Regions from separate parts of the Psychrobacillus mangrovi genome, predicted to be linked through region 2. Evidence: riboswitches for the same ligand, from Rfam matches in the RefSeq annotation. Region 2 holds a riboswitch; each other region holds the start of a gene.
The links. A riboswitch is a leader RNA that binds a small molecule or an ion and turns the genes downstream of it on or off. The one in region 2 is predicted to bind S-adenosylmethionine.
Positions count from the first base shown of each region.

Region 1: linked by a shared signal. The riboswitch ahead of WAX74_RS01405 (MetQ/NlpA family ABC transporter substrate-binding protein) and the one ahead of WAX74_RS17800 (bifunctional homocysteine S-methyltransferase/methylenetetrahydrofolate reductase) in region 2 are both predicted to bind S-adenosylmethionine.
Region 3: linked by a shared signal. The riboswitch ahead of WAX74_RS13095 (methionine ABC transporter ATP-binding protein) and the one ahead of WAX74_RS17800 (bifunctional homocysteine S-methyltransferase/methylenetetrahydrofolate reductase) in region 2 are both predicted to bind S-adenosylmethionine.

Region 1 covers NZ_JBAWSY010000001.1:271,253-281,952, reverse strand. Annotated here, with positions in the region: gene WAX74_RS01440 (SLOG family protein) at 1-470, opposite strand, end outside; gene WAX74_RS01435 (hypothetical protein) at 730-963, shown strand; gene WAX74_RS01430 (CaiB/BaiF CoA transferase family protein) at 1,006-2,199, opposite strand; gene WAX74_RS01425 (alpha-hydroxy-acid oxidizing protein) at 2,229-3,371, opposite strand; gene WAX74_RS01420 (enoyl-CoA hydratase/isomerase family protein) at 3,384-4,160, opposite strand; gene WAX74_RS01415 (methionine ABC transporter permease) at 4,175-4,846, opposite strand; gene WAX74_RS01410 (methionine ABC transporter ATP-binding protein) at 4,843-5,862, opposite strand; gene WAX74_RS01405 (MetQ/NlpA family ABC transporter substrate-binding protein) at 5,922-6,749, opposite strand; SAM riboswitch class I at 6,844-6,955, opposite strand; gene WAX74_RS01400 (PPC domain-containing DNA-binding protein) at 7,106-7,606, shown strand; gene WAX74_RS01395 (pyridoxal phosphate-dependent aminotransferase) at 7,647-8,810, opposite strand; gene WAX74_RS01390 (carbon-nitrogen family hydrolase) at 8,896-9,675, shown strand; gene WAX74_RS01385 (PaaI family thioesterase) at 9,704-10,186, shown strand; gene WAX74_RS01380 (YitT family protein) at 10,287-10,700, shown strand, end outside.
Region 2 covers NZ_JBAWSY010000020.1:35,485-46,184, forward strand. Annotated here, with positions in the region: gene WAX74_RS17790 (DUF817 domain-containing protein) at 1-475, shown strand, start outside; gene metH (methionine synthase) at 848-4,285, opposite strand; gene WAX74_RS17800 (bifunctional homocysteine S-methyltransferase/methylenetetrahydrofolate reductase) at 4,266-6,125, opposite strand; SAM riboswitch class I at 6,200-6,304, opposite strand; gene WAX74_RS17805 (nuclease-related domain-containing protein) at 6,502-7,455, opposite strand; gene WAX74_RS17810 (protoporphyrinogen oxidase) at 7,584-8,969, opposite strand; gene fabZ (3-hydroxyacyl-ACP dehydratase FabZ) at 9,155-9,580, shown strand; gene WAX74_RS17820 (class I SAM-dependent methyltransferase) at 9,605-10,342, shown strand; gene WAX74_RS17825 (DNA-binding protein) at 10,353-10,637, opposite strand.
Region 3 covers NZ_JBAWSY010000009.1:110,040-120,739, forward strand. Annotated here, with positions in the region: gene WAX74_RS13070 (acyltransferase family protein) at 48-1,169, shown strand; gene WAX74_RS13075 (arsenate reductase family protein) at 1,867-2,229, shown strand; gene gcvH (glycine cleavage system protein GcvH) at 2,300-2,680, shown strand; gene WAX74_RS13085 (toprim domain-containing protein) at 2,760-3,110, shown strand; gene WAX74_RS13090 (thioredoxin family protein) at 3,115-3,441, shown strand; SAM riboswitch class I at 3,479-3,585, shown strand; gene WAX74_RS13095 (methionine ABC transporter ATP-binding protein) at 3,690-4,715, shown strand; gene WAX74_RS13100 (methionine ABC transporter permease) at 4,708-5,376, shown strand; gene WAX74_RS13105 (MetQ/NlpA family ABC transporter substrate-binding protein) at 5,441-6,247, shown strand; gene WAX74_RS13110 (nuclease-related domain-containing protein) at 7,093-8,031, shown strand; gene WAX74_RS13115 (hypothetical protein) at 8,142-8,315, shown strand; gene sufC (Fe-S cluster assembly ATPase SufC) at 8,613-9,392, shown strand; gene sufD (Fe-S cluster assembly protein SufD) at 9,411-10,700, shown strand, end outside.

The DNA of each region.
Region 1 (10,700 bases), on a different contig from region 2:
GCATATTGTTGTGCAAGTTTTTTAAAATATTTGGGTGAGCCTTCGTTTTCTTCGTCGTACACAATAAGAATTCCGTCCGAATTTCTAAGTAGGAATTTATTTTTTTCGATGAATTGCCAAGGAGCCTCGTAAGGTCTTTTAGTAATACTTGTATTATAATCCGCTTGAAAAAGCAAATTTCTATACTTTTCTTGTTTTTGCTCGTTCCAATTTTTTTCTTGTTCCAGAAAAGGGGTTATAATGGCTAATTTTAAATGTGGATATTCGACCTTCATCTCTAATATTAATTCGGCAGTCCAAGTTTCAACCCCTTGCTGACCGCTTAAAATTACCCATTCCAACCCTTCATCCATTCGTACAAGTAGTTGATTGTATATCGCTCTCTTTATAATAGGTATTCCTGGATGTGAGTCATTAAAAATACCTAATTCATGTGCTTTATAACCGGTTACTACTAAACGTTTTGTCATTCTTTTCGACCTACTTTGTTTTACATATACATTTTATCATACCACTTAATTGTCCCTATATAAATAATCAGCTCATACACTAATGTGATTGTATAGAAAGGATGGTTATAGTTAATCCAAATTCACAGCAGAATGTTGAGTTTGTCAGTAATGTTGAATCTTATCTTTACCAACAACTAATGAGATTGAAAGGGAATTAAATGGTTAATTACTTGTTCGTGGAGATACCCATATTCTTGCGTATGCAATAGCGATAGAAATGGCAACAGGTTCATATGTGACAACAATGCTTCCTATTCCAAGTTTAGATAATCGCGTTTTTGATCAAGCAAGAAAGTTTGAGGAACGTGGATACAGAAATGTATTATTCAAATTGAATAATGTAGGGGACTATAAAGATATAAAATATATTTGGAAAGGCACTAATCCAGCAAGCGGGATTCAGCTATTTGTAAAAGAAGGTAGTCCAAAGCAGCCATTGCTAAAAGATTAATGGCTAATATGTAAAAAGAAAGGGCCGAGTGTAAACTCGGTCCTATTTATTAATTACTTGTTTATTTAAAAGGTCACTAATTTCATCTGCTGAAAATCCTAGCTGATTCAACACTTCGCTATTATGCTGGCCCAATAGGGGAGCAGGGCTCTTGAATTGACCAGGTGTTTCTGAGAATTTTGCTGGGAATCCAAGAGTCTTCATAGCACCAGCAACTGGATGCTCATAGTCCAAAATCATGTCCCTTGAAAGAATATGCTCATCCGAAAGAGTTTGATCATATGAATAAATTGGTCCAGAAGGGATACCATGTACATCTAACAAATTCAACCAATAAGTTGAATCATTTTCTTTTAAAATATTTTCAATTTCAATTTCTAATTCATCGACATGAAGTGAACGAATACTATTCGTTAAGAATCGTTCATCCTTTATCCATTCTGGTTTATTTACTACATTTAAACAAAACTTTTCCCAAAGTTTTTGATTGGCTGCGCCAATTAATATAAATCCATCTTTCGTTTTGTACCCTTGGTAGGGTGCAGAAACCCGGTGTGCAGTACCATTTCTACTTGGAACTTCACCTTTTCCGAAGTATGCAGCAGCTTCCCAAACAGTCCAAGCAAGTCCAGAATCTACTAATGAAACGTCAATATACTGACCATTTCCTGACTTCAATCGATGAATATATGCAGCTAAAATAGACTGAATTGCTGTTTGAGCTGCAGCAATATCATGGATAGCAATTCCTACTTTAACAGGCTTTCCTGTACGTTCTCCTGTCATATCGATTAATCCAGAGAGACCTTGCGCCATGATATCAAAGCCACCCTTATTCTTGTAAGGTCCAGTTTGGCCATAACCTGATATAGAACAATAAATCATGCCTGGATTGATCGATTTTAAAGTATCATAATCAATTCCAAGCTTCTTCGTAACACCTGGTCGATAGTTCTCAATGAAGACATCTGCATCTTTTATTAGTTTATATAAAATCTGTAGACCTTCTTCTGTTTTTAAATTAAGACATATCCCACGTTTATTTCGATTGACCATCATATACATATAGCTTTCATCGTTAATATAGGGACCCATTGTTCGTGTATCATCCCCTTTAGGGAATTTTTCCACTTTTACAACATCAGCACCCATATCTCCTAGCACCATTGTACAATAGGGGCCAGCAAGAACTTGTGATAAATCAACCACTTTCATTCCTTTTAAAGATTGTTCCATTTGTAACTTACCACCTTTTAAAACTGCTATTAGCTTCGTACAATTTTTAACTTACGAAGCTCCTCTAAATTTCGTGCTCCACTCAATGAAATCGAAACATTTGTTTCTTGAAGAAAATTTTCAAGAACCCTTTCAACACCAGCTTGACCGCCACTAGCCAATCCCCATATAAAAGGTCGTCCAATGCATACTGCGGTTGCTCCAAGTGCTAGAGCCTTTACTGCATCTGAACCACGTCTTACACCACTGTCAAAAAGTACTGGAATTTTACCGTTTACAATCTCAACTATTTCAGGAAGGGCATCGATACTAGCAATTACACCATCTAACTGACGCCCACCATGGTTAGAAACGATAATGCCATCCAAACCTTTTTCAATTGCTAGCTTCGCATCTTCTGGATGAAGAATACCTTTCAGTAATATTGGCAATGAAGTATACTCTCTTAATTCCTCGATGTTGTTCCAATTTAATGTAGGATGATAGATGTTTTCTATCATACTATCTATAATGGCATCCTTCGACTGATCCGGTAGAGCAGCCATAAAAACAGGATCAGAGGCATAATTACCTTGACCAAAACCGCGTTTAAGAGGAGAAAACTGATTTCTTACATCTTCCTCACGCCAACCAAGCATAACTGTATCTACAGTTAAAACAATTGCTTCGTATCCTGCTGCTTCAGCTCTTTGAATCATACTAAAAGAAATTTCTTTGTTTTGTGACCAATACAATTGAAACCATTTCGAACTGCCTTCTGTCGCTTCTGCGATTTCTTCGATCGAATAACTTGACACGGTACTTTGAATGTAAGGATAATTAAATTTTGCCGCTGCTTTAGCTACAGCAATTTCCCCATCCTCATGTGCAATCTTATTTACACCTACAGGAGCTATAAAAAGGGGGTGAGGGTATGTACGACCAAGTATAGTAACTTCTGTATTTAATGCAGAAACATCTGTAAGAAATCTTGGTACAATCGAATATTTTTCAAATGAATTGCTATTTTTACGATAAGTTTCTTCACCACCTGCAGAGGAGCGGATATATCCAAAAGGACCTGCCTCTAGTTTTTCCTTTGCAGCTTGTTCTAATTCGCTAAAATTGATAGGATATTTTTCATTAGAACCGATATTATCTAATAACAAATCATTGTTTTTAATAGTTGACATATAGCTCACCTCTTAAGAAAAATTGGGTTTTCTTTTTTCTAAAAATGCTTGAATTCCTTCTTTATAATCTTCCGAACTGAATGAATCTAAAATTAGTTGTTCTATTTCTTTCGTTTCTTCATTCTCACCGTCTATAATCGATTGAATTACTTGCTTGATACCATTATTTGCTACAGAAGATTTACGGATAATTTGTTCGGCAAACTCATGACATTTCTCTTCAATCTCATCCATTGGATATACATAATCAATTAAACCTATTTCTCTTCCTTCTTCAGCAGAGATTAAATTAGCAGTATAAAGTAGTTCTTTTGCTTTTGATGGGCCAATTAGATTTACTAACCGCTTGGTGCTAGTTAAGTTGTATATAATACCGATGTTAGAAGCAGTGATTCCTAGCTTACTGCCAGAAGTAGCAAACCTAAAATCACAAGAATTAGCTAACTCTAATCCACCACCAATTGCCAATGTTTTAATAAGAGCAATTGTTGGTTTAGGAAAACGATATAGTTTTTCAATAGATTCCAAAGTAGCATCATTATAATCTTTAGCTTTTTGTGCAGAAAAACGATTTTCAAGGAACTCCGTAATATCTGCACCGGATGAAAATGCTCTTTCGTCCACACCTTTTAAAATTAATAATTTTATTTTAGAATCATCTTCGAGCTCATCTAAGATATTACCTAGCTCTTGAAACATAGCAAGAGAAAAAGAATTTTTCTTCTCTGCACGATTAAAAATGAGGGTAGCGATAGAACCGTTGCGCTCAACATACAAATAGTTAGTCATATGAAAACCTCCGATTAATCTTTCTTCAATCTAGCTGCTAATCTATTACCGATTGATTGGATACTTTGTACGAGGATAATTAAAATAAAGACAGTAGCGTACATGACATCAACTTCATAACGTAAATGTCCGAAACGGTAGGCTAAATCTCCAAGTCCTCCAGCTCCAACCATACCAGCCATGGCAGTTGCGCCTATTAAACTAACTGTTGATATAGTTAATCCTAAAATGATAGAAGGGCGGGCTTCTCTTAACAGTACATGCCAAATAATCGATCTTGTTTTAATTCCCATCGCTGTATAGGCCTCAATTACACCATTCTCTACTTCAAGTAAGGCAGATTCCATTAAGCGTGCAATATATGGAGCAGTATAGATAACTAATGGAACTATAACTCCTTTAACACCGATTGTAGTACCAACAATTATTTTCGTAAAAGGAAGTATGAAAAATAGTAAAATGATGAAAGGTACTGAACGTACTATGTTAATAATTAAATTACTAATTTGATATAAAATTTTATTTTGTAATGCCTGACCTGGTCTAGTTAATACGATTAAAATTCCTAAAGGAATTCCGATTAAAACAGAGAAAAACAATGAAATGCCAACCATTTGGAATGTTTCAATCACTGATTTTCCGATAATCGGTAACCATTGCTCTATAAACTGTTCGGATCTGCTCATGATTGTCCCTCCAAATCTTCAGTGCCAACGCCGTGATCTTCCAAAAATTTTATTGCTGCATTTACTTGATCTTGAACACCAATCAAATGAATGACAATGTTACCAACGATCCCATTTTTTAACTCAATAATATTAGCAGTTAAAATATTTGGCTGAACATTGAATTTTTGGCTAACTTCTGCGATTAGAGGCTTACCTGTACTTTCTCCAACAAATGTTAAACGTGTAACAGCTCCACTAACATTTAATTGTGAGATTAAAGTAGGAGGTAAATTTCGCTGACTAATTGTATTTAAAAACTTTTTAGTGGTTGTGTGACTTGGTTTAGTGAATAGATTAATAGCTGAATTCTGTTCAACTACTTCTCCATTTTCCATTACATATACATAATCGCAAATTTTTTGAATAACATTCATTTCATGCGTGATTAATAAAATTGTTATCCCTAATTCTCTATTAATTTTTAATAAGAGTTCCAAGATAGAATCAGTTGTTTCAGGATCAAGCGCACTTGTCGCTTCGTCACTTAATAACACTTCTGGTTCTTGTGCAAGAGCACGTGCTATAGCAACCCTTTGTTTTTGACCACCTGATAATTGATTTGGATAGTTATTATGTTTATCCGTCAGGCCTACAATTTCTAAGTATTTATTTACCCTTGTTTTTACTTCTGTTTGATCATACCCAAGAAGTTTCAGAGGGATAGCTATATTATCGTAAACTGTCGCTGTTTTTAACAAGTTGAAACCTTGGAAGATCATTCCTATTTTGTTCCGAACTTCTCTTAGTTTTGGAAGGGGGAGGGAGGTTGCTTCCTTTCCGTTTATAAAAACTTTACCTTCAGTAGGTTTTTCTAGAAGATTAACGCAACGAATGAGTGTACTCTTTCCAGCACCGCTATATCCAATTACTCCATGGATTTCGCCTTTTTTCACATGTATATTGACATTATTTACTGCTTTTACAATGCCATTCTTACTTTTAAATTCTTTTGATATATTTTCTAAAACAATCATTGTTTGCCTTCCTTTCTAAAGAAAACGTTACCGAGGTCGGTAACGTTTCCGAATATCATCTACTCTTCCCAGCTAGGTAATACAGAACCTTGAAATTCTTCTTCGATGAATTTTTTAACTTCTTCTGATTGATAAGCTTTAACAAACTTTTGAATCGTTGGGTCGTCTTTATTCTCAGCGCGTACAACAATGTAGTTTACATATGGTGAATTAGATGACTCTAGTAAAATAGAATCTTCTTTTGGATTAATACCAGCATCTAAAGCAAAGTTAGTGTTAATTGCTGCCGCATCAACTTCGCTTAACTGTTTAGGAATTTGTGCTGCTTCTAGCTCAATGAATTTTAAATTTTTTGGGTTTTCTTCTAGATCATAGATGGAAGCAGTTTCTCTTTTATCCTCTTTTATTTTGATTAGGCCGTGTTCTTCTAAAATGTATAGTGCGCGAGCGCCGTTAGTTGGATCGTTAGGTAACCCAAAAGTTGCTCCGTCTGGAAGATCATCTATTGAGTCAAATTTGTCTGAGTAAACTCCCATTGGATTTAGAATTGTTTTCCCAACAGGTACTAAATCTGTTCCATGGTCTTCGTTAAAAGTATTTAAGAAAGGCTCATGCTGATAACTATTAGCATCTAGGTCTTTTTCAGATAGTGCTGTGTTTGGAAGTATGTAATCAGAGAAAACTTTTAGTTCAATTTCTAGTCCGTCTTTTGCAGCTACTTCTTTTGCAACTTCAACGATTTGTTCATGTGGTCCTGCTGTAACCCCTACAACTAATTTTTTTTCATTTAATGCTTCTGTTTTATCTCCATCAGTTGAGCTATCCCCACATGCTGCTAGCGCTCCAGATAAAAGTACAGTTGATAAAAGTAAACCAAATTTTTTCATTTCATTTTCCTCCTATAATTTATAACTTTCGTTGAATAAATATAAAAAGCCTCTCTTTCACAGAAAGAGAGGCACACGAAAATACTATTGTCCTCTCTTATCTGCCAAAACAATTGTTTTGCAGGATTTAGCACCTTTCTACATAAAATAATGTAGATGGTTGCCGAGCTTCAACGGGCCAGTCCCTCAGCTACTCTTGATAAGAGATAAAAGCTATTTAATTTTTCAGCTATTCCATAAAAGTTAATTTACTACATCAACTTATTAAAGTCAACAAATTTTTTCTAGTTGAAATTTTCAGTCTGGTTAGTTTAAAGTTATTATCAATAAATAAATATGCAGGGATGATGAATTTTATGTCTTTAGTAAGTGCAAATTATGCTACCGGTCAGTTTGGAAAAATTGTTGGAGCAAGACTTGTTTATGGAACAGATTTACTTGAAGGAATAGAGGAATTATGCAAAGAAAATTGCATTGAATATGCAACTATCATTAGTTGTTTTGGAAGTTTTCAAAGAAGTGGTTTTGTCTATCTTGTTCCGAATGAAACTTCTAAAATTGGAGTTGGATATAATAACCTTATAGTAAACGAGGGACCAATAGAATTTTTACAGGGAACAGGTGTGGTGTGTAAAAGAGATGGGGACTACGAAACTCATTTTCACGGGTCTATGTGTGATCAACATGGCAACGTTTTTGGAGGTCATTTTATGAAAGGAGAAAACCCTGACATTACAGTAGATGTAGTTTTAGCTGAAGTTACTGGAATGGGGTTTCATCGTAAGTTTGATGAGGAAACAGGGACTAACCAGTTTTACCCAGTGGATTCCAATAAAACATCTCCAAATAGAATATAAAAAATAAAATCCGATTTACAAAAGTAAATCGGGTTTTATTTTAAAATAGATTGAGCTTTTCAATACGATTAATGGCTTCTACCAATCGAACTTCATCCACTAATAAGCCGACACGAACATAGCCTTCACCAAAGGATCCGAAACCATTCCCAGCAGCTACAGCGACATCTGCTTTTTCTAAAAGTAAGTCTGCAAATTCTTGACTTGTATAACCTATTGCAACTGGCAACCATGCAAAAAAGGAGCCTTCTGGTGCTTTGATATTCCATCCTATTCTTGAGCAAGCTTCTACTAATGCATTTCTTCTTCCTTCATACAAAGAAACAAGATCATCTACACATTCCTGGCTCTCGTTGAGTGCTGCAGCAGCAGCAGTTTGTATTGCAGGGAACAGGCTGACAAATAAATGGTCCTGAATAATATTGATTGCTTCAATCATTTTAGGATTCCCAACTGCGAAACCAACACGCCATCCGGCCATATTATAAGTTTTAGATAGAGTATACATTTCTATACCAACATCTTTTGCACCTTCTACTTCTAAAAAGCTAATTGGTTTTTTGCCGTCAAAGCCAATTCCTCCATAAGCAAAATCGTGCACTATTGCTATATCTGATTCTTTCGCAAGCTTAACAGTTTCTTCAAAAAATTCTTTCGTTGCAGTAGCTCCAGTAGGGTTGTTAGGATAATTCAAATACATTAACTTAGCGTCTTGTTTTTGATTTTCTGTTAATTTACTGTAATCAGGAAGAAAACTATTTTCTTCTAGCAGGGGCATTGTTTCAAAACGGACACTTGCTAATCCGACACCCGATAAATAATCTGGATAACCTGGATCTGGTAAGAGCAGAAGTTCATTTTCATTCATCATAGCTAATGGTAACTCAACTAGACCTATCTTTGTTCCAAACATAATAGCCACTTCGGTATTTGGATTTATTTCTACCTTGTATTCTCGTAAATAAAAATCTGCAGCAGCTTGCTTTAATTCATTTATTCCTCGAAAAGGAGAATATTTGTGTGCTATTGGATTTGTTGCAGCATCTTGTAGAGCTTTTACAATATGTTCAGGAGTAGGTTGATCTGGATTTCCTTGTCCTAAATTTATAACATCTCTTCCTTCTGACACCGCGAGTGCTACTTTTTGAACTAGTGTTGCAAAAAATTGAGTGGGTAAACTTTTTAATCGATTTGAAAATTCCATGTGCGATACCTCTTTTTCTAATTAGTTGCATAGATTAGACAAATCTTATAATCTTTTAAGTATTATGTCTATAGGTGGTGGCGAAATGAAAATTGCATGTGTTCAATTAGATATTGTGTTTGGTGCGCCAAAAGAAAATTTTCTGAAGGTAGAGGAAAAAGTGAGAGAAGCTGCATCCTTAGGGGCTAGGATTGTTGTGCTACCAGAGATGTGGAATACTGGTTACGATTTGACAAGACTAGAAGAAATTGCAGATTTAGAAGGAGAAAATACGAAAAAATTATTTTCTCGATTATCCAAAGAATTAAATATTCATATTGTTGGAGGGTCTGTTTCAACTAAAAAAGGAGATAAATTTTACAACACAATGTATGTTTCCAATTCTTCAGGAGAGATTATTTCCGAATATAACAAAGTACACTTAATCAAATTAATGGATGAACATCATTATTTTGAAGAAGGTAATGAAAAAAACTTATTTACATTAGATGGAATAGAAATGGGGGGAATTATTTGTTACGATTTACGGTTTCCCGAGTGGACGAGGGTTCATACCTTAAATGGTGCAAAGGTTATGTTTATTCCCGCAGAATGGCCGGATATCCGTATTGATCACTGGAAAATATTGTTGCAAGCAAGAGCAATTGAAAATCAAATTTTTATTATTGCTGTAAACTGTGTTGGAAGTAATCCGAACAATTCATTTAATGGTAATTCCATGGTAATTTCTCCATGGGGTGAAATTTTATGGGTAGGCGAGAATGAAGAGACGGTTCAATTAGTGGATATTGATATAGAACAGATAGAAGATGTTCGAAAAAGAATTCCTATATTTCAAGATAGAAGAGAAGTATTATATAAGTAATCTAAAATTACAAGGGGGAATAAGAGAGATGGAGGAAAACATTCGAGCTATACAGGATGATTATCCAGATGATTTTGCTTGGTGTTATGGATGTGGGAGATTAAATGAACATGGGTATCATTTACGGACGTACTGGAATGGGGACCAGACGGAAACAGTTTATGAACCAAAAGAAAAACATATTGCAATACCGGGATTTGTATACGGAGGCTTAATAGGAGCAATAGTAGATTGCCATGGGACAGGATCTGCATCTCTTGCTTTACATCGAAGAAATGGTCACGAGCCAGGAAGTGGCGAAGCTCCACCCCGTTTCGTAACAGGCTCTTTGCATGTCGATTTCTTAAAACCAACACCGCAAAAAGTATTACTAAAAGCAAAAGGTACAGTTGAAGAGATTCATCCTAAGAAATGGAAAGTGTCAACTGAAGTATATGCAGGTGACGTACTTTGTGCTAAAGGGGAAGTAATTGCTGTTGTTATGCCGACAACTTTTGCGCAATCAAAATAATATATTATCTAAAAAGAGATTAAAAAAACACAGGATTAGTTTTTCCTGTGTTTTTTTCATTTTATAAACATATATTTTTATATGCGGAAAGGTGATGATTATGTTTTTACAAAAATCTCTTATTATTTTTATTGGAAGTATTTTAATAGCAATTGGAATCAACTTTTTTATTGTTCCTTATCATCTATTAGACGGTGGAGCCATTGGAATAAGTTTAATCATTCATTATTTATTTAACGTAAAAGTTGGGATTGCTATTATTTGTGTTAGCTTGCCGATATTTTTAATCGCTTGGATGAACTATCGAACATTTTTTTATAATGGTATTCATGGATTGTTATTTTCTTCGGTGATTATTGATTTCTTATATCCTTTACATATTGCAGGGCAGAAATTAATTACGAATGAATTGGCAGGTGCAATAAGCGGTGGAATTTTTGTAGGTTTAGGAATTGGTTTAATGCTTCGATCTGACATAACGATTGGTGGTACAGATTTGCTTGCTCAGATGATC
Region 2 (10,700 bases):
TTTTGGTGTCCCGCTATATAGTGGTTTCATGTATGCGAGCGTCGCGAGTTACATTTGTCAAAGCTGGCGTCATTTAGATTTGCATATTTATCATTGGCCAAGGTCCTTTTGGGCAGTCGGTATAAGCATTCTTATTTATCTTAATTTCTTTGCTCATCACTTTACCTATGACATTCGCTGGTGGTTGAAGGGGCTACTCTTTATTATTTTCTTACGAACGATCGTCACTTTTCAAATCAACGATAAAATCTATAAAATGCCTATGATTCTCTCCTTCATTTTAATTGGTTTCTTTATTTGGATTGCTGAAAATATCACTACATTCTTTGGGGCATGGCAATATCCAAACCAAGAAGCTACATGGTCCCTTGTCCACATTGGAAAAATCAGCTCCTGGTTTTTACTTGTCATTATAAGCGTCATTATCGTGGCACAATTGAAGAGGGTGAAAAGTTCTGCGGAACTTGTTAAGTAGAATGAGCGTTTCGCATTTTTACTCAAAAAAACACCGCCATCAGTTGGCGGTGTTTGAAACTGTAGACAAACTCAATTTTGGGTGCATAAAGTTGTATGTTAAATTCGGCAAGGACCACCACTTCGCTTTCCTTGGGCTTGGCTTCAGCCTCCTCGTCACTGCGTTCCTGCGGGGTCTTCTGCTCAAGCTGTTCCCAAAGGAGTCTTCGTAGTGGTCCTTGCCTTATAAACAATTTAATATAGATATCTACTATCTTTACTTTTAATTAGATAAAGAAACCTCTTTAGAAATATTTTTCATTATTCATAGCCGTTTATAAAAATACTTTTGTCGTCAAGCAGAAACACCGCCATCAGTTGGCGGTGTTTCATTTTAGTCCACTACAAAATATCTAGCATCTGGATGTGCAAATACGATGGCAGAGACCGATGCTTCTGGCTCCATCATGAATTCTTCGGTTAATTGCACACCGATGTCCTCTGGTTTAAGCAGTCCAAACAATTTTGCTTGGTCTTCTAAATTTGGACAAGCTGGGTAGCCGAATGAAAATCGTTGGCCTTGGTATTTCGCTGCGAATCGGTCGCGCATTGTGAAATCAGTTGCATCCGGGAAGCCCCATTGATCTCGGATTTCCTGGTGAATCCGTTCAGCAAACCCTTCTGCCAGTTCAAGAGCAGTTGCCTGCAATGCATGACTTTCTAGAAACTTTCCTTGTTCTTTCAGTATATTAGCTGCTCCACGAACGCCGTGTCCTGCAGTAACAAGCATAAATGCAACATAATCCATTTCTCCACTTTCTACGGATTTTAAATAGTCCGCTAAACAAAGATATGGTTCGACAGATTGACGCGGGAAAGTATATCGTTCTATTTCTGTTTTGCTATCAGTTGGATCATAGATCACTACATCGTCTCCATCCGATTGAGCAGGGAAAAATTGATACATACCAGATGGTTTTAGAATGCCAGCTCCTAGAAACTCGGTTACTAGTTCATGTAATTCCACCGCACGTTCGTCGCCTTGTTCCAATAATTTATCACTATACCCTTTTAAGCCTAAATGATGGCCGATAAGTGTCCGCATATTAACGTATGGATATAAGTGAGATACAGAATAGTCTTTCAAAACGTGACGACGTAAGTCTTTTGGCTTGTATACTTGAACATCTTCACGTACTGTTTTAACTGGTTTCGTTAACACGGCTACAGCTTGTTTGGAAGCTCGAGCTGCTTCTGCTACTTTCCGCTTTTCTTGTTGAGTTATTAATTCTTCTAGCAAAACAGATTTATCTTCCTCACTTTGTAGACGGTTTGCGAGATCTAAACCTTGCATCGCGTCTTTTGCATAAAGGACTGGCCCATCGTACTCAGCGGAAATTTTTGTCTCTGTAAATCGTCGAGATAACGCTGCTCCACCTACAAGCATTGGAACTTCAATACCTGCTTCTTTAAAGTCTTGTGCGGTAATGACCATTTGTTGAGCTGACTTTACGAGAAGACCTGATAAACCTACGATATCTGGCTTTTCTTTTCGAATAACTTCTATTAAAGTGGCAGGTGTTACTTTTATTCCAACGTCAATTACTTTATAACCGTTATTACTTAAAATAATATCGACCAAGTTTTTCCCAATGTCATGTACGTCACCTTTTACAGTCGCAAGAACAATTTTCCCTTTACCAGAGTCATCTTCCTTCTTTTCCATGAACTGTTCCAGATAAGCAACAGACGCTTTCATTACACCAGCACTTTGGAGAACTTCCGCAACAATTAATTGATTGTCATTAAAAAGTCTCCCTACTTCGGACATACCTTCCATCAGTGGTCCGTTTATAACATCTAAGGGGTTGTCATACATTTTAAGTGCCTCTTCCAAATCTGGAATAAGCCCTTCTTTCGTACCTTCCACAATATAATAAGCAAGACGTTCGGGTACCGTTTTCGGGATATCCTCTTCGGTTTTTTCTTTCTTTTTGTCTCGATAAAAGTCAGTAAAATCAGCTAATGTTTTATCAGTTGTTGTAAATAAAAGCTCGTTGGCCATCGCAATTTCCTGTTCAGGAATAGATGCATATCGCTCTAGCTTTTCCGTGTTTACAATCGCATAATCAAGACCTGCTTGTGTGCAGTGATACAAATAAACAGCATTGAGAACTTCTCTCCCTACTGGTGGAAGACCAAACGACACGTTACTTACTCCTAAAATAGTTAAGGAACGAGGCATCTTTTCTTTAATTAATCGAATTCCTTCAATTGTTTCCACTGCTGAGCCAATATATTGCTGATCTCCTGTACCTACCGGGAAAACGAGCGGATCAAAAATAATATCTTCAGGCGCAAGTCCCCATTTATTTACGAGCAAATCATACGAACGTTCCGCAATTTCCAGCTTCCGTTCACGGGTAACCGCCATTCCCACTTCATCAATCGTTCCTACTACTACAGCTGCTCCATATTTTTTGACAAGCGGCATAACTGCGTCAAATCGTTCTTCGCCATCTTCTAAATTGATGGAGTTGATGATTGTTTTACCTTGCGAATATTTCAATGCCTCTTCAATGACATTTTCATCCGTCGAATCAATGACAAGCGGCACTTTCACTTTTTTCACAACTTCCTTCATGAAGTTGGTCATATCAGCTAATTCATCTCTGTCAGGGTTAGCAAGACAAATATCGATAACGTGAGCGCCACCTTTTACTTGTGCACGCGCAATTTCTGAAGCTTCTTCAAATTTTTCATCCACAATAAGTCTTTTAAATTTTCGTGACCCAATCACATTTGTTCTTTCACCTATTAGGAGTGGACGCATTGTTTCGTCATATAGTAACGGTTCAATCCCTGAAACCACATGACCATGGCCTGTTTCAGCTGGCTTCCGAGGTGCAATATCTTTTACCGCTTCGCGAACTGCTTGAATATGGGCAGGAGTAGTTCCACAACATCCACCTACTACATTTAGCCATCCTTTTTCTGCAAAACCCTTTAACTTTTTCGATAACGATTCAGGTGATTCATGGTAATGTCCTTCTTCATCCGGTAAGCCTGCATTTGGGTAACAGCTAACATAGCCAACTGATAACTCCGAAAGGGAGCGAATATGATCTGTCATAAATTCTGGCCCAGTTGCACAGTTAAGCCCCACAGAGAGTGGTTTAATATGTTCAATCGAAATATAAAACGCTTCAATACTTTGACCCGCAAGCGTCGTTCCCATAGGCTCGATTGTTCCAGAAATCATTATAGGAAGGTCCTTACCCGTTTCTGTAAATGCTTGCTTTATTCCAATGGTTGCAGCCTTTACGTTTAGCATATCCTGACTTGTTTCCAACAGGATAACATCGGAGCCACCTTCGACCAATGCCTTTGCTTGTATGTAAAAGTCATTTGTTAACTCATCGAAGGTTATTCCACCTGTAACAGACAATGTCTTTGTTGTCGGTCCAATTGCACCAGCCACAAATCTCGGCCAGTCGGGAGTAGATAATTCAATTGCAACCTTCTTCGCAAGCTGTACTGCACGTATATTAATTTCATGCGCTTGGTCACCAAGATCATATTCATTCAATACGACAGGTGTGCCACCAAATGTATTCGTGCAGATGATATCTGCTCCGGCTTCTAGATATTCCCGATGAATTTGTTCAATAACAGTTGGTTTGACAACGTTTAAATACTCGTTACACCCCTCGTATTCTTCCCCACCAAAATCTTCTGGAGTGAGATTCGCATTTTGGATCATCGTCCCCATTGCGCCATCAATAATAAGAATTCTTTTTTGAAGTTCCTGTTCAATTAGATGCTTTGACATAGCTGTTTTCTCTCGCTTTCTTTGCGTCAATCTCTTTAATATGGCGAATTAATTCTAGTGACATATCTACTCGGAAAAACGGGGTAATAATGTAAATACCATTAAATAATTCCGCAGCAGTGTCAATAAGCTCTTTAGCAATTTGTATACCTTCCGCAGTAGAGCGCTCTTTATCTTCTCCACAAGCACGCATACGTTCTAGTACTTCGTCTGATAATTTAATACCTGGCACTTCATTGTGCAGGAATTCGGAATTACGACTATTTGTCAGTGGCATAATCCCAAGGAAAATTGGGGTTGATAAATGTTTTGTCGCTTCATATATTTCTTCAATTTTTTCTTTCGAATAAACAGGTTGGGTAATGAAATAATCAGCTCCACACTCGATTTTCTTCTCTAATCGTTTTACTGCGCGATCGAGTACCCGAACATTTGGATTAAAGGCAGCTGCCACAGAGAAATTGGCTTTTTTTCGAAGCGATTTTCCTGAGAATGAAATACCTTCATTTAGCTGTTTAATTAATTGTAGTAACTCTAAGCTTGATACATCATAAACACTTGTTGCACCTGGAAAATCTCCAATTTTAGTTGGATCTCCGGTAACAGCCAATATATCATGAATTCCAAGTGCATCGAGACCCATTAAATGTGATTGCAAGCCAATTAAATTCCGGTCACGACAAGTAATATGAGCCAGTGGACGAATATTGTTTTGTAATTTTAACATCGAGCCCATCGCCATATTGCTAATACGAGGAGAAGCAAGTGAGTTATCTGCCATCGTCACTGCATCAATTCCAGCTGCATTGAGCTGTTCTGCGCCTTCCATAAAAGTGGTTGTATCTAAATGGCGTGGCGTATCCAGTTCCACGATGATTGTTCTTTCGGTTTTTGCTTTTTCATGAAGCGGCTGATTAATAGTTGGTTCTGCTTCTTGAATGATTATCGGCTTTCTAGGTGTTACGATTTTATCTGTAATTGGAGGTAGGGTTCCAATTCTTTTTTTCACGGCTTCAATATGTTTTGGTGTTGTACCACAGCAACCGCCTATTAATCGAACTCCTGCTTCACGGAGGTATAGAGCAGCTTTTCCAAAATAATCTGCCTCAGATTCGTAAACTATACGACCATCCTCCACATCGAGTAAACTCGCATTAGGATAAGCCGAAAGAAATGCTTTTTCAGGTAAAGTAACACCTTCGAACGCTTGAATCGTATGATGAGGACCAAGTCGGCAATTGACACCTACAATATTTGCCCCTAATGCTTCAAGATGATGTAATGCGTCATTTAGCGATATACCGTTTTGCAAGATGCCTGGATCATGCATCGATACTTGCGCAATAATCGGTGTATCCGTCAACTTTCGTAGATGCGTAATCGTTGCTGAAAGCTCCTCAAAATCATAGTAAGTTTCTAATAATAATCCATCCGGATTTCCTGATAGTAGTTGGGTGGCTTGTTGATTGACCGTCGCAATAATTTCATCAATGGTCGCATCACTCTTTCGAATACCGCGAATTCCACCAATCGTACCAAGTACGAATTGTCCAGCTGGCGCAGCTACTCTTTTTGCGATTTGAATCGCCGCTTCATTGATTTCTTTCATTTGATTCTCTAGTCCGTATCGTGCCAATTTGATCGCGTTCGCACCATACGTATTCGTCTGAATAATATCCGCACCTGCAACTATATAGTCCTGGTGAATCTTCTCAATGATCTCTGGCTTCTGGATATTTAGTTCCTCATTACAATAATCGATTCCATATGAATAAAGCAGTGTCCCCATCGCTCCATCAGCAGTCAACACATTCGTTTGAAGCTTCTCTAATAAACCCATTCGCAATCATCCTCTCTCAAATAAAAAAAGCCTTCCATGAAAAGAAGGCTTTACGAGTATGTAAAATTCGTCCCTTCTCATCTATCAGACACTTAAGCATCTGCTGGAATTAGCACCTGACCAAACGGCTGGTTGCTGAAGCTTCAAAGGGCCAGTCCCTCAGCTTCTCTTGATAAGAATTCAGTATTCAATTTTTAAGTTAGACTTATCGTACCTTTATTCAACTAAAGCGTCAAGACGTAGATTGAATTTTCTACATATTTAGAGTGTTTTTATTATCCGATTTTTGGTGATTATTATCCGATTTTCTTGAGTTATTATCCGATAATCCCGACTTATTATCCGATTATCACACTTTATCATCCGATTCATCAATTTATGACCAATTCCACTTATAAATTGTGTTGCGTTTAGATGAGCCCTCTCTCGTTAGCCCCATAGAATTTAATATGCGGGATGCGGCCTGAAAAGAATCCAATCTGAGAAAATATCTACATTGCCGATTATTAATACTATCCCCAATTAGCATAAACCACTCACGAATCGCCTTCTCATGCGCCAAGCGATCTACGTGGCCACACCGAAAACAGTTCCAACCGTTTTTCTTTTTAACCATCCCATGCGTCTCACACTTTTCACAAAAGACCCCTGTCAGCAATTCATGTGGATTAATGCCCCAGCGACCGCACATTGGAAATGGCAAGTATGTTTGATGACTGGCAATTATTTTCTCAGCCACCTCGCGTATTTCATCTACTGTTAAATACACATTTTCCCGAACCATATTCCGCAAAAATACTGGAATCGTCGAATGAAGAACCGCGGGATATTTTACCGAAGGCTCTACAACCTTCACCCTTGAATTCGTCAACACGATTACACCATACACAGGAATTTTCACTCCTTGCAATCTCAGCCAATCTTCGAGCAAATATATATTTCGTTCAATCTGAACCTCTGGACTCTCAAACACATCCACTTTTCCCTCTTCATTCTCTCGCATAAGCTGAGAAGGATTCTGCTTAAAACGTAAACTACCACCAATATTTTTACTCTCCAAAACCACAGCAAAGTACTGAGTTAGAAATACTGTATCTATTTGAAATTTCCCGTACGATTCTAAACTCACATCATGTAGCACCACATACTCAAATGGAAATGAATACTTCTGAAACACCCAATCCATTCGTACCTCTCCATATACGCCTGCCTTTGCCATTTGCATTTTCGAATGAATCAACTCCTTCATCTCGTGTGTATCTGGCAACCTTCTATTCAATATCTGTAGACCAATAATGCTATGTTCATGCGAACGCGTTTTGACTATCATTTTAACACCCCCAATCGCATCGTATCACATATACAAAACATGTAAATTTCACTAAAACAGCAACAATTTCATTCCTACAATTAAAAGAGGACCAAAATCGAATTTTGGTCCAAAAGTTACTTCTTAAATTAAATTCTAGCTGCAATCATTTCCGCCGTTTCCTTACCATTTTTAATACATGCACCAATTCCAACTCCATAATAGGAGCATCCAGCAAGCAATACATTCGGAAGCATAGATTCTAATTTCTGATTCAATGACTTTATCGCTTCGCCATGCTCTAAATGATAATTTGGCATTTGTTCATTCCATTTAGTTACCTCTACTACTTTAGGTTTGCCGTTAAGCTTCAGGCTCTTATCAATATCTTGTAAAGCTACTTCCACCAACTCTTCCTCACTCATATGCTTCATACTCTCGAACGCTTGATTGGTGCTTTTGTAAAACATTCGAACGAGCAAGTTTCCACTCGAAGATGTATGCTTCCATTTCCGGCTCGTCCATGTGCATGCATTACATTTCACGTCACTATTTTCCGAAACAATAAAACCAGTACCATCAGCAGGTAACTGCTCATCGAGAATATCAAAACCAAGATAAATACTAATTAATGATGAATTCTTCAATTTATTAAAATCCACATCTAAGTCTTTATCTTGCAGTATGTTCTGCGTCACATTATGCGGAGTCGTTAGTACTACAAAATCAGCTTCAATAGTTTCTCCATTTGCCAATAAAACATCATAACCCGCTTCTGTTTTCATAACTTTCTCTGTATGTACTCCCTTTATAATAGTACATTCGCTCAATTCTTCCTCCAAGCGATTGATTAATGCAGAAAGACCCCCTTTAAAGGAGATGAATTTTTTATTTGCCGCTGCTTCGAACTTTTCTTTATGAGCTCCTAACCCTTTAATGATGCTGCCGTACTCGTTTTTATAGTCAATCAAATAAGGTAGTGTGGAAGCTATAGTGAGATCCTCTAGTTTCCCCGAATAAACTCCAGACAACACGGGTGCTATTTGTTTCTCCACTAACTCTTTCCCTAAAAAATGCTCAAGAAATGTACCAACCGAACTCTCTTTCGTAAAGCTTTCATTAGGAAAATCAAAATCTTTCAATGCCTCTTCTTTACCCTCATCCGACACTAACGTACTACTCTCCAAAGACTCCTCACTTGTTGGAATTCCGAATACCGTATCAGCTGGAATTGCATGAAGCTCATTATTCGTGTAAATATACGAAATACCAGTTTCATTATAAACAAGCTTGTCTTGTAATTTTAACTCCTCAACAAAAGGCATTACCCCTTCATTTCGGGCAACGATTGAATCAGCGCCTGTTTCCATGATAAAGCTATCATTTTTTACAGAATGAATTTTACCGCCTAAATATTCATTCGCTTCCACAAGAATCAAATCCACATTTAATGCTTTTTCTATTTTAAGTCTTTGTAAATAATGCAACGTAGAAAGTCCTGTAATTCCTCCACCAACCACAACTACTCTTTTCAAAATATTCACTCCTAGTTCGAAATTACTCGTACTCCTAGTATAATCTCTTTTCAAAACAACTGGTATGACTAACCTCACTATTCTTCCACTATTCCATTAAAAGTTTACCTTTTCGTCAAAATTAATATAAATAGTACTAACTACTAATATCAGGTGATAAAATAGTTTTGAATGGAGGTTTTATTATGTTAGAAACAGCAAAAGTAATGAATATTATTAGACATCGCTATCCTTTTCTTTTAGTTGATACAATATTGGAGGTGGAAGAAGGAAGAAAAGCAATAGGTATTAAAAATATCACTGCAAATGAAGAATTTTTCAATGGCCACTTTCCAAATTATCCAGTAATGCCAGGAGTGTTAATAGTAGAGGCTTTAGCACAAGTAAGTGCAATAGTCATGCTAACGAAAGAAGGAAATGAAGGAAGATTAGGGCTTTTAGCAGGCATTGATAATTGCCGCTTTAAAAAGCAAGTAAAAACTGGAGACCAGCTTAGATTGGAAGTAGAAATTACTCGATTAAAAGGTCCCATTGGCAAGGGAAAAGGAATTGCTACAGTCGATGGTGAATTAGTATGTGAAACAGAGTTAATCTTTGCATTCGGTAATTAAGTAGTTGTAAAAGGGGAAATTTATTTGAACGAATATTACGGAGAGCTTTGCACACAAATTTACGAGAGTGATAAGTCTTATGCTGACGGGAAAGAACTCGAATTTTATCTTTCATTTGTGAAGGATAAAAACATGAAAGTATTAGAACCAATGTGTGGTAATGGTAGAATGCTACTTCCTTTTCTGCAAAAAGGGATCGATATAGAAGGATTTGATATCTCAGAAGAAATGCTGAAAGTTTGTAAGGAAAAAGGTAGAAAGTTAAATCTGAATCCTCCAGTATCTCTTGGAAAAATAGAGGTATTTGAAAGTCCTAACAAATATGATTTAATCATCATTCCTTTTGGTTCGTTTTCCCTTCTGCCTGATTATTTAGTAGCCGATAGTCTTGCAAATATGAAATCTATTTTAAAAGAAGACGGCAGATTACTTTTAACGATCATGACAAAAAGTGGTGAAATAAAAGGAATACCTGAATGGAAGGAAACGAATCGCAAAAAATTTAACAATGGAGTTATAGTTGAATATAAGAAATCACATTATGATCAGGAAAATAAGTTATTAATTAATAAGTTGAAATACCAATTAGTAAAAGATGCACAGATAGAAAAAACAGAGCTAATGGATTTCCCAATTCGTCTTTACAAACCTGGGGAATTTGAAGATATTCTTATGTCGAACGGATTTAATCAAATTGTTCTTCACGAAGTAAAGGACGGCTATGGATTAGGAAGCCCTTTTCATGTATATGAGTGTGTTTAAAAAACACACTCTAGCTTTTATAAATATCGTTTGATGACAGCCAATCTAATAATTGATGATACGGATAATAGGTAGTACCGTTTAACTCTACTTTTGGTGCATCGGGATATTTTCTAAGTAATTCCTGTATTTCTTCCTTACTCAATCCAAGGTACACTGGTAAATCTTTTTCCCTAATGAGAGTGGGGTATCCAGAAGAACTTCCTTTCGGGTTGTTAAAGTTCTTTAATCCATCGCCTATAAAATAACCCATCGCCGCAAGGCCAATACCTAGCCAGAAAAAACTTATATCCATTCTTTATTACCTCCTTCAAAAATCTATAAATGTCATACGAAGGGATAAGAGTTAAGTTTCATT
Region 3 (10,700 bases), on a different contig from region 2:
GTACAATCTGTAGCGCGAATGGTGAAATAAGGAGGTCGCTTTATTGGATGTTGAGTAATAATCGAAATGAAAATGGTTTTGATTTTTTAAGATTATTTGCAGCTGTGTGTGTGGTAGTACAACATGCTATAGCACATTTAGAAGCTTCTTTTTTTTGGTTAGATACAGGGGAGTCTTATTGGTTTTGGGACGGCGTTCCTCTTTTCTTCATCTTGAGTGGGCTACTAGTCTATCAATCTTGCGAAAAATGTGTCTCAAGCGGCAGACCTATTTGGCAATACTTCGCCAATCGCTTACTTAGAATAGCTCCTGCAATATACGCTTATGTCTTGATAACAATTACCCTCTTGTTAGTTATTGGGATACTTTCAACAAAGGAGATTTTTTCAGTATCGTTTTTTGCTTGGTTCTTAAGCAATATTTTTTTAGTTCCTGTTTATCATCCAATTATTTATGAAGGTTTTGGGGTAGGAGTTGTAAACGGTAGTCTTTGGACTATACCTGTCGAGTTCGGTTTCTACACTTTCATTCCAGTCCTTTTCTTTTTAGAGACAAAATATGGATTTAAGAAAATGATAATTTTTGTAGTTGTTGTTTCTTTGTTTGGAGAATGTATAAAGTGGTTGTTAATTATAAACCCTTTAGAAACTTTAGCTGAGAAACTGTTCTTAGTAACTTTCATTCCACATCTACTGTATTTTGGTATTGGTATATTTTGGTTAAGAACGTGGAGAAGCGTCAAGCATTCACCTGTCTTAGCAGCTCTTGCTGCATGGTTTTATATTGTTATTAGATACGATATACTTCAAATGAAAAATTTCTTGGGACCTTTTTATGAATTTGCTTGGGCTTTACCACTTAGTTATGCTGTAATTTGGTTCGGTTATAACGCACCTATATTTTTTTTGAAAGTAACTAAATTAGGTGATTATAGTTATGGTATATATATTTGGCATATGGTGGTTATTAACACACTAATGACATTCCAGTTTACAGATAAATACCCGAATCTTCCTGGGACAATAGTACATTTCATAGTTTTATTATTTACTTTATTAATGGCTATGTTTTCTTGGTGGATAATTGAGAAACCAACCATGAAATTTAAGCCGTTCTCATCTAGGGATCAAGAGAAAAAACAGAATCGAGTATTCAGACAAGTCCGATAGCTTATTGAACACTAAGAACAACATATTGTTCATTTATCTTGTTCAACTACCATGAATATAGATTTCTTCAAGAAAAGGAAAATGACAACACTTAAAAAGACCCAGATTAATCGAGAAAAAAATGAAGAGACGTACATTAATAAGTCTATGGATTAGGATGGACTGAATTAAGGTCAGTATCAGTATTGACATTTCTTGACCATTTTCATTCTCTGTGGTGCAGTACTTTTTTGTGCTGCATGGATGGCTAACGGGTACTTAACTAAATAAAGTTTCTAACATTTCGGGTAGACTTCATATTCAGTTGTTCTCTTGTAAAATCAAGGAGTTTTATTTAGTTTTAATCTGACCACTTTTTTAACCACTTTTTATTATTTTAATAGTTATGTGAACAGTAAAAATGTAAAATCCTTTGTTTTTTAGAGATTTAAAGGTGTATTCTTTCTTAATTTATAACATTGAGTGATGAACGGCATGATGTCCGTAATTGGAACTTGCCAAGTTCATGACCAACCGTGTTTGCTCAAGCGGCTCGTGGCTCGCCAACGGAAAGCGAGCGGTGTGATTCGGAAAAACTTACTCTGCCATTCTCTTAAAGATGGTTTGTTTAGTTGGAAAACACCTTTTCTTTCGTCACACAAGAACATTGCTTTTGTGCAATAGTATTGTATATGATAAGAAGAAAAAGGTGATTTTAATGACGATTCAATTTTTTGGTTATCCTAAATGTAGTACATGCAGAAAGGCAAGTAAGTGGTTGAAAGATCATCAAGTAGAATTTATGGATAATCATATAGTGGAAAACCCACCTTCAAAAGAAATGATAAAAGAAATGTTAGAAAAGACAAATATTGATTTAAAAAAGTTCTTTAACACTAGCGGCACTAAATATCGGGAACTGCAATTGAAGGACAAGCTACCAAATATGACTGAGGAAGAACAAATTGAAACGCTTGTGTCAGATGGAATGCTTATTAAGCGACCTCTTGTATATGATGGAGAACATTTGACACTAGGTTTTAAAGAAGAAGAGTTTGAACATATTTGGAAAAGCGTATAAAGTTGCTTGTTTTTACAATAGAAATATGTGAATATTATAGAGGAATATATATTTTTGAGAGGGGTATAACATGAGCACACCTAAAGAATTAAAATACTCAGAAGAGCATGAATGGGTAAAAACAGAAGACGGTAAAGTACGCATTGGTATTACACATTTTGCACAATCAGAACTTGGTGATATCGTATTTGTCGAGCTTCCACAAGTAGGAGACGATATAAAAGCTGGAGATCCTTTCGGAAGTGTTGAATCAGTTAAAACTGTTTCTGAACTTTATGCTCCTATCAGCGGTAAAGTAGTAGAAGTAAACGCTGAATTAGAGGATAGCCCTGAATATGTAAACGAATCTCCGTATGAAAATGCATGGATGATTGTAGTTGAACCTTCTGATGTAGCGGAAGTGGATGCACTATTATCTGCAGAACAATATGAAGAGTTAATTCAAGAATAATTTGATAAGGGAAGGCGCCGGTTATTTACTGGCGCTTTTTCATATACTACGTATATATGATGTGCTGGGAGCGAAGCTAATGGCTAAGGTATTTAGTGAAAAAGTAATTCTTGTGGAAGGTAGATCAGATAAACTGAGACTTTTAACTATTCTTGAAGAAGCAGCTGAAATTGTTTGTACGAATGGTACTATTTCTAATGTAAAATTAGAAGAAATTTTAAGTCCTTTAGAAGAATTGCCCATTTATGCTTTTTTAGACTCCGATAAATCAGGAGAACAAATACGATCGATTGTAAGAAAAGTATATCCAGAAGCTATCCATCTATATACGAATCCTGTATATGGTGAAGTTGCAAATACCCCTCTTGATGTTTTGGCTTCTATCTTGCAACGTGCTAAGATTAAAGTGAAAAAAGAATTTTTAGCATAGGATGATGTTTGTGAATGAATGGTCGCGAGAGGAATGGGAGCAGGCTAAAAATGCTCCTAGTCTTTCTCTTTTATATATTTACACCCCAATGTGTGGTACATGCCTGGTAGCCTCTAAAATGATGCAGGTTATTAAGGAAATTGTAGAGTTTCCAGTTGGACAAGCAAATATTAATTACATAAAAGAATTAGCTGTGGATTATGAAATTGAAAGTGTCCCATGTCTTTTAATTGCAAAACATGGAATAGTTTATAAAAAGATATATGCTTTTCAATCTATCCCTTATCTCTTAGATGTTATAAAAAGTGTTGACGACACCGAATTATCATGATAAAATTCGATTTACTGATAACAATTGAATAGTGTCGCTCTTATTAAGAGAGGTGGAGGGAAGTGCCCGATGAAACCCAGCAACCGTCATGTAAATGAAATGGTGCCAAATCACACAAAGCGTAATTGCTTTGGAAAATGAGAGAATGGATGACTGTTATTTTGAATGATAACATACACCCCTTCTGCTCTTTTGCAGAAGGGTTTTTTTTATAGTATTGTACTGTCTATACAGGAGGGAAGATTTACGTGATTAGCTTGAAAGATATTTCGAAAAAGTTCAGTACGAAGCAAGGTACCATTGTTGCTGTTGATAATGTAAATCTTACAATTAAGCAGGGTGAGATCTTTGGAATTATTGGATATAGTGGTGCCGGAAAAAGTACGTTAATTAGATTGTTAAATGGATTGGAAAAGCCAACCTCCGGACAAATTGTTGTTAATGATAAAGAAATTACATCAATTACCGAAGATAAGCTTCGACAAGTAAGACAAAAAGTAAGTATGATATTTCAACATTTTAATCTTTTATGGTCAAGAACAGTTGCAGAAAACATAGCTTTTCCATTGGAAATCGCAGGAGTGCCAAAAGAACAAAGAGCTACTCGTGTAAAAGAGTTGATAGAGCTAGTTGGTTTAGAAGGAAGAGGGGATTATTATCCTTCTCAGCTATCTGGAGGTCAAAAGCAACGAGTAGGAATTGCTCGAGCACTAGCAAATCGTCCAGAAGTACTGCTTTGTGATGAAGCTACATCTGCACTTGACCCAGAAACAACGGATTCGATATTAGATTTATTAATTAGTATTAATGAAAGATTAGGCTTAACCATTGTATTAATAACTCATGAAATGCAAGTCATTCAAAAGATTTGTAACCGAGTAGCAGTTATGGAGAATGGTCAAGTGGTAGAGGAAGGGGACGTACTTGAAGTTTTCCAAAACCCCAAACAGCCTATTACAAAGAGATTTGTTTCGCAAGTGTCCGAAAATGCGCAGGCTCAGCAAACGATACAAAATTTAAGAGAACTTTATCCAAATGGCAAACTGATTAAGCTTGTTTTTGTAGGTGACCAAACAGAACAGCCGATTCTTTCAAGACTAATTAAACAATTCGATTTGGAAGTAAATATAGTCCAAGGAAATGTTTCGCATACGAAAAGTGGAGCATATGGAACATTGATTCTCCAAATTGACGGTGATGCATTGGCAATTGATAAAGCAATTCTTTTTATTAATGAACAAAAAGTGCACACAGAGGTGATCAACAATGATTAATACTTTATTTCCAAATGTTGATTGGCCAAAAATGTGGGAAGCGACAATGGAAACTCTTTATATGACTGCAGTTTCTACCTTATTAACATTTGTATTTGGTCTAGCACTAGGATTACTCTTGTTTTTAACAAGTCCGCACCAAGCATGGGCCAACAAACTAGCAAATTGGTTAACGGGAGCATTTGTAAATATATTTCGTTCCATACCATTTATTATTTTAATCATATTGCTAATACCATTAACAAAGTTTCTTTTAGGCACAATTCGCGGCCCTAATGCAGCATTTCCCGCTCTTGTAATTGGAGCAGCTCCATTTTACGCTCGGATGGTTTTGATTGGATTAAGAGAAATTGACAAAGGTGTACTAGAAGCAGCTAAATCAATGGGTGCTAAAACTTCTACTATTATATGGAAGGTTTTATTGCCTGAATCGATGCCAGCATTAGTCTCTGGACTAACAGTTACATGTATATCGCTAGTTGGATATACGGCAATGGCGGGTATTATTGGGGCAGGCGGCTTGGGTACGTTAGCTTTCTTAGATGGGTTTCAACGAAGTAGAGAAGATGTAACGCTTGTTGCAACCATATTAATACTCATTGTTGTATTTATTATTCAATGGATTGGCGATACGATTACAACAAAAATAGACAAAAGATAATTGGTGTTCACGAGTTTACTCGATCACATATAAAATTGGGGAATTAGAGAAGGAGAGAATTTAAATGAAAAAGTTTTTAGCAGGAGCATTATTGTCTGTTAGTGCATTAACTCTAGCAGCTTGCGGTGGAGAAGAAGAAAGCGGCAAATTAGTAGTAGGAGCATCTAACGTTCCTCATGCTGAGATTTTAGAACAAGCTAAACCATTATTAGAAGAACAAGGTATTGAACTTACAATTGAAACTTACCAAGACTATGTTTTACCAAACCAAGATTTAGATTCAGGAGACTTGGATGCTAACTTCTTCCAACACATCCCTTATTTCGAGGGACAAAAAGAAGAATTTGGATATGATTTTGTAAATGCAGGTGGAATTCACATCGAGCCAATAGGTTTATATTCTAAAAAGTATGGATCTATTGAAGAATTACCAGAAGGTGCAACAATTCTAATGAGTAACTCTGTTGCTGACCATGGTCGTGTACTAGCTATGTTAGAGGCTCAAGGTTTAATTAAATTAGCTGAAGGTATTGATAAAACAACAGCTGAAGTAACTGATATTGTAGAGAATCCAAAAAATATTGAATTTGACGCTAACTATGAAGCTGCATTATTAGTGCAACTATATGAAAATGAAGAAGGCGATGCAGTACTAATCAATTCAAACTATGCATTAGACGCTGGGCTTAACCCAATGGAAGATTCTATTGCTATTGAAGACTCTGAATCTCCATATGTAAACATCATTGCAGTTAAAGCTGGCGATGAAGATAAAAAAGAAATCAAAGCTCTAGTAGACGTTTTACACTCTAAAGAAATTCAAGATTTCATCGTTGAAGAGTGGGGCGGATCTGTAGTTCCAGTTAAATAATTTAGAACGTAGCAGGCACTATAAGTGTCTGCTTTTTTTGTGTATGGATACGAGCGATTGTGATTCCTTGGGGCGGATAAAGTTTAACTAGGGTCGGATTGCGAAGCATTAGGAGCGTATACCAACTAGCTAGGAGCGATTGTGATTCCTTGGGGCGGATAAAGTTTATTAGGGTCGGATGGCGAAGCATTGGGAGCGAATACCAACTTGTAAGGATGGATTGTAATTCGTTGGAGCCGATAAATTTTAACTAGGGTCGGATGGCGAAGCATTTGGAGCGAATACCAACTTGTTAGGATGGATTGTGATTCGTTGGAGCGGATAAAGTTTAACTAGGGTCGGATGGCGAAGCATTAGGAGCGGATACCAACTAGCTAGGAGCGATTGTGATTCTTTGGGGCGGATAAAGTTTATTAGGGGCGGATTGCGAAGCATTGGGAGCGAATACCAACTTGTTAGGATGGATTGTAATTCGTTGGAGCGGATAAAGTTTATTAGGGGCGGATTGCGAAGCATTGGGAGCGAATACCAACTTGTTAGGATGGATTGTAATTCGTTGGAGCGGATAAAGTTTATTAGGGGCGGATTGCAAACAATTAAGAGCGTATACCAACTACTTAGGTGCGATTGTGATTCCTTTGAGCGGATAAAGTTTATTAGGGTCGGATGGCAAAGAATTAGGAGCGTAAACCAACTAGCTAGGAGCGATTGTGATGCGATTGAACGGATTAAGTTTAATTAGGAACACAAACCTATTTTTAATGAGTGAAAACCAATGTAATTTGAAATAGATTCATAGATATTTTTAACTATTCATGTTATTCTGATTATGAGGTGATGAATAGTTGATTATAAAATCTTATGCTAAATCAATACATATCGAAGCAATGGAACAGCTTTTAAAACGACTCTCATTTGAACATCCATTATACCCAAAGATAGTAAAAGATATTGGTGCCATTAGAGCTGGTGATTTTGGAGAAGAGATTGTTTTTCGAGAGCTAGAAAAAATGCAATTACCGTATAAATACTATGTATTTCATAAGGTGTTCCTCTTTGCTGAAAATGGTTTTGAAATGGATATTCTAATAATCACTCCTTATGGAGCAATTATTCTAGAAGTTAAAAATATCATAGGAGAATTAGTGTTTACTGAGAATCCATCCCAGCTACTACAACAAAAAGAAACTGAATTGAATAAATACCCTTGTCCAGCCGGGCAACTGAATGAATACAAGTATCAATTATCCCAATTTCTGCTAGAGTATAATATCTCCATTCCCATTTATGGTGCCGTTGTTTTTGCCTCTCGAAATAGCATTGTTAAAGTATCAACAGACAAAGCTACCATTCTTAATAGAAATGAAGTCCGACCTTATCTTCGTAGACTACAAAATCTTAATCCCACTCTCACCATAGAGGATATTGAAAAATTAAAAGATATTCTCCTTATAAAAAATACCTCGAATACTTACTCTCCATTGATTAATCAATTTTCTATTAAAGCAGAAGACCTTAAAAAAGGTGTGGAATGTCTTAATTGTGGACTAATAGGTATGCAAAAAAGAAAACGAACATGGTATTGCGCAGCGTGCGGAAAAAGTGATCATACTGCTCACATGAAAGCTATTTCCACATACTTTTTGTTATGTAATGATTTTATTACGAATAAAGAATGTAGGGAATTTCTCCTTCTTAATAATAGACATGAGGCCAAGAGAATTCTATCAAACACTAGCTTAACTAGAGTTGGAAATAATAAATTAACACGATATACTAAATAGTAGATAAGTTTTCTGAAGAAAAAAATGTTTGACGGTGTGTTAACATGGGTATGTAAGTATAGTAAGATTTAAAAAATCGAGAGGAATGATTCATTATCAATTTAGAAGAGTTGCCCTACACAGAACAAATGGACCACGCGTTTAGAGGAGTTCACGGTTTCGGATATACCGAATTACGAAATAGTCAGGATTTAAGACTGAAGGTTGAACAACGTAGACAGCGAGATCATGAGAAAAGTGTCCAACTAGTCGCGAAAATTGATGCTCAATCTTTTCGAGGTTAAATAAAAGATGATAAAAAATCCATGGAGAAACTATTCTCCATGGATTTTTTAAGTTAAACACTATATTCATAGTGAAATCCATTCTCATTTGGGATAGCTTATTGAAAATTATCAGGGAATATTGCATTACTTAAAAGAAAGAGATAATACAGAAAAATACAAGAAAAACAATAGATTTATAATCAAAATGAGAAAGTGTTTCAAAAGATTTGCATGGCAATAGACTTTGGGTTAAGATTAGAATGATAATAAATTAGAATGGTAATCCATTCGAAGTTACTTAATGGAGGTTATTACATGTCAACTTTAGTGATTAAGGATTTACACGTTGCTATAGACGGTAAAGAGATATTAAAGGGTGTTAATTTAACAATTAATACAAACGAAATTCACGCAGTTATGGGTCCAAACGGAACTGGTAAATCTACTTTAGCATCTGCTATTATGGGTCACCCTAAATATGAAGTGACTTCAGGTTCAATTGAATTGGACGGGGAAAATGTTTTAGAAATGGAAGTAGATGAACGCGCTCAAGCTGGTTTGTTTTTAGCTATGCAATATCCAAGTGAAATTACTGGTGTAACAAACGCAGACTTCTTACGTTCAGCTATTAATTCACGCCGAGAAGAAGGCGATGAAATTTCTTTAATGAAGTTCATCCGTGAATTGGACAGCAAAATGGAATTTTTAGAAATGGATTTAGACATGGCTCAACGTTATTTAAATGAAGGATTCTCAGGTGGAGAGAAAAAACGTAATGAGATTCTTCAATTAATGATGTTAAAACCAAAATTCGCTATCTTAGATGAGATTGACTCAGGTTTAGATATCGATGCACTAAAAGTTGTTTCAAAAGGAATTAACGAAATGCGTGGAGAAGGTTTCGGAAGTCTAGTGATCACTCACTACCAACGTCTTCTTAACTACATTACTCCTGACCATGTACACGTTATGATGCAAGGTCGCGTAGTGAAATCTGGTGGTCCTGAGCTTGCACAAAAACTAGAAGCACAAGGATATGACTGGATTAAAGAAGAGTTAGGAATTGAAGACGAGACAGTTGGACAAGAAGCATAAGAAAGGGGACGAATCAGCATGACGGTTGAAACAAAATTGGCATTAACCGAGCAGGATATCCGCTCCTTTTCAGAAAGTAAACAAGAACCAAGCTGGTTGACAGACCTTCGTCTACAAGCACTTGGTGAGCTTGAATCACTTCCAATGCCAAAGCCAGATAAAACAAAAATCGATAATTGGAATTTCATTGAATTTCCTACACATACTGTAGAGAGCAGTGTTTTTACTTCTTTAGAAGAATTACCAGAAGAAGTAAAAGCACTTGTAAATGCAGAAGAACAAAAAAATATTTATATTCAACATAATAATACCCCTGCATTTGTTTCTTTATCGGAAGAACTAAAAGCAAAAGGTGTTATTTTAACAGATATTTTTACAGCAATCCGTGAAAATAGTGACCTAGTTCAAAAATATTTTATGACAGATGGCGTAAAAGTAAATGAGCATAAACTAACAGCTTTACATGCAGCACTTTTAAATGGTGGGGTATTTGTATACGTACCGAAAAATGTTGTAGTAGAAGAGCCAATCCAAGTAATTTATTTACACGACGACAATACAGCTTCACTTTTCAATCACACTTTACTAGTTGCAGATGAAAACAGTGTAGTTACGTATGTGGAAAACTATTTATCAACTGTTGAAGAAACAAACGGCTTAGCTAATATTGTTTCTGAAGTTATTGCGAAAGATAATGCAAAAGTAACTTTTGGAACTGTAGATGTACTTGCAGAAGGATTTACTACTTATGTAAACCGCCGCGGAGTAACAAACCGTGATGCAGTGCTTGAATGGGCACTTGGCATGATGAACGATAGCGATACGATTTCTGAAAATGTAACTCATTTAGTTGGGGACAATTCACAAGGTCGTGTTAAAATGGTTGTTGTAGGTCGAGGGAAACAAAAACAAAACTTTACAACAAAAGTTATTCATTGGGGAAAACATACAGATGGTCATATCCTGAAACACGGTGTAATGAAAGACGAGGCATCATCTATTTTTAATGGAATTGGGAAAATTGAATTTGGGGCTACAAAATCAAATGCAGTACAAGAATCCCGTGTACTTATGTTAAGTGAAAAAGCACGTGGAGATGCTAACCCGATTTTACTGATTGATGAAGATGATGTAACAGCAGGTCACGCAGCTTCTGTTGGCCGAGTAGACCCACTTCAGTTGTACTATTTAATGAGCCGTGGTATTTCAAAACACGAAGCAGAGCGTCTAGTTATCCATGGATTCCTTGCTCCAGTAGTAAATGAATTACCTATCGAAGGCGTAAAGAAACAGCTGACGGAGGTTATT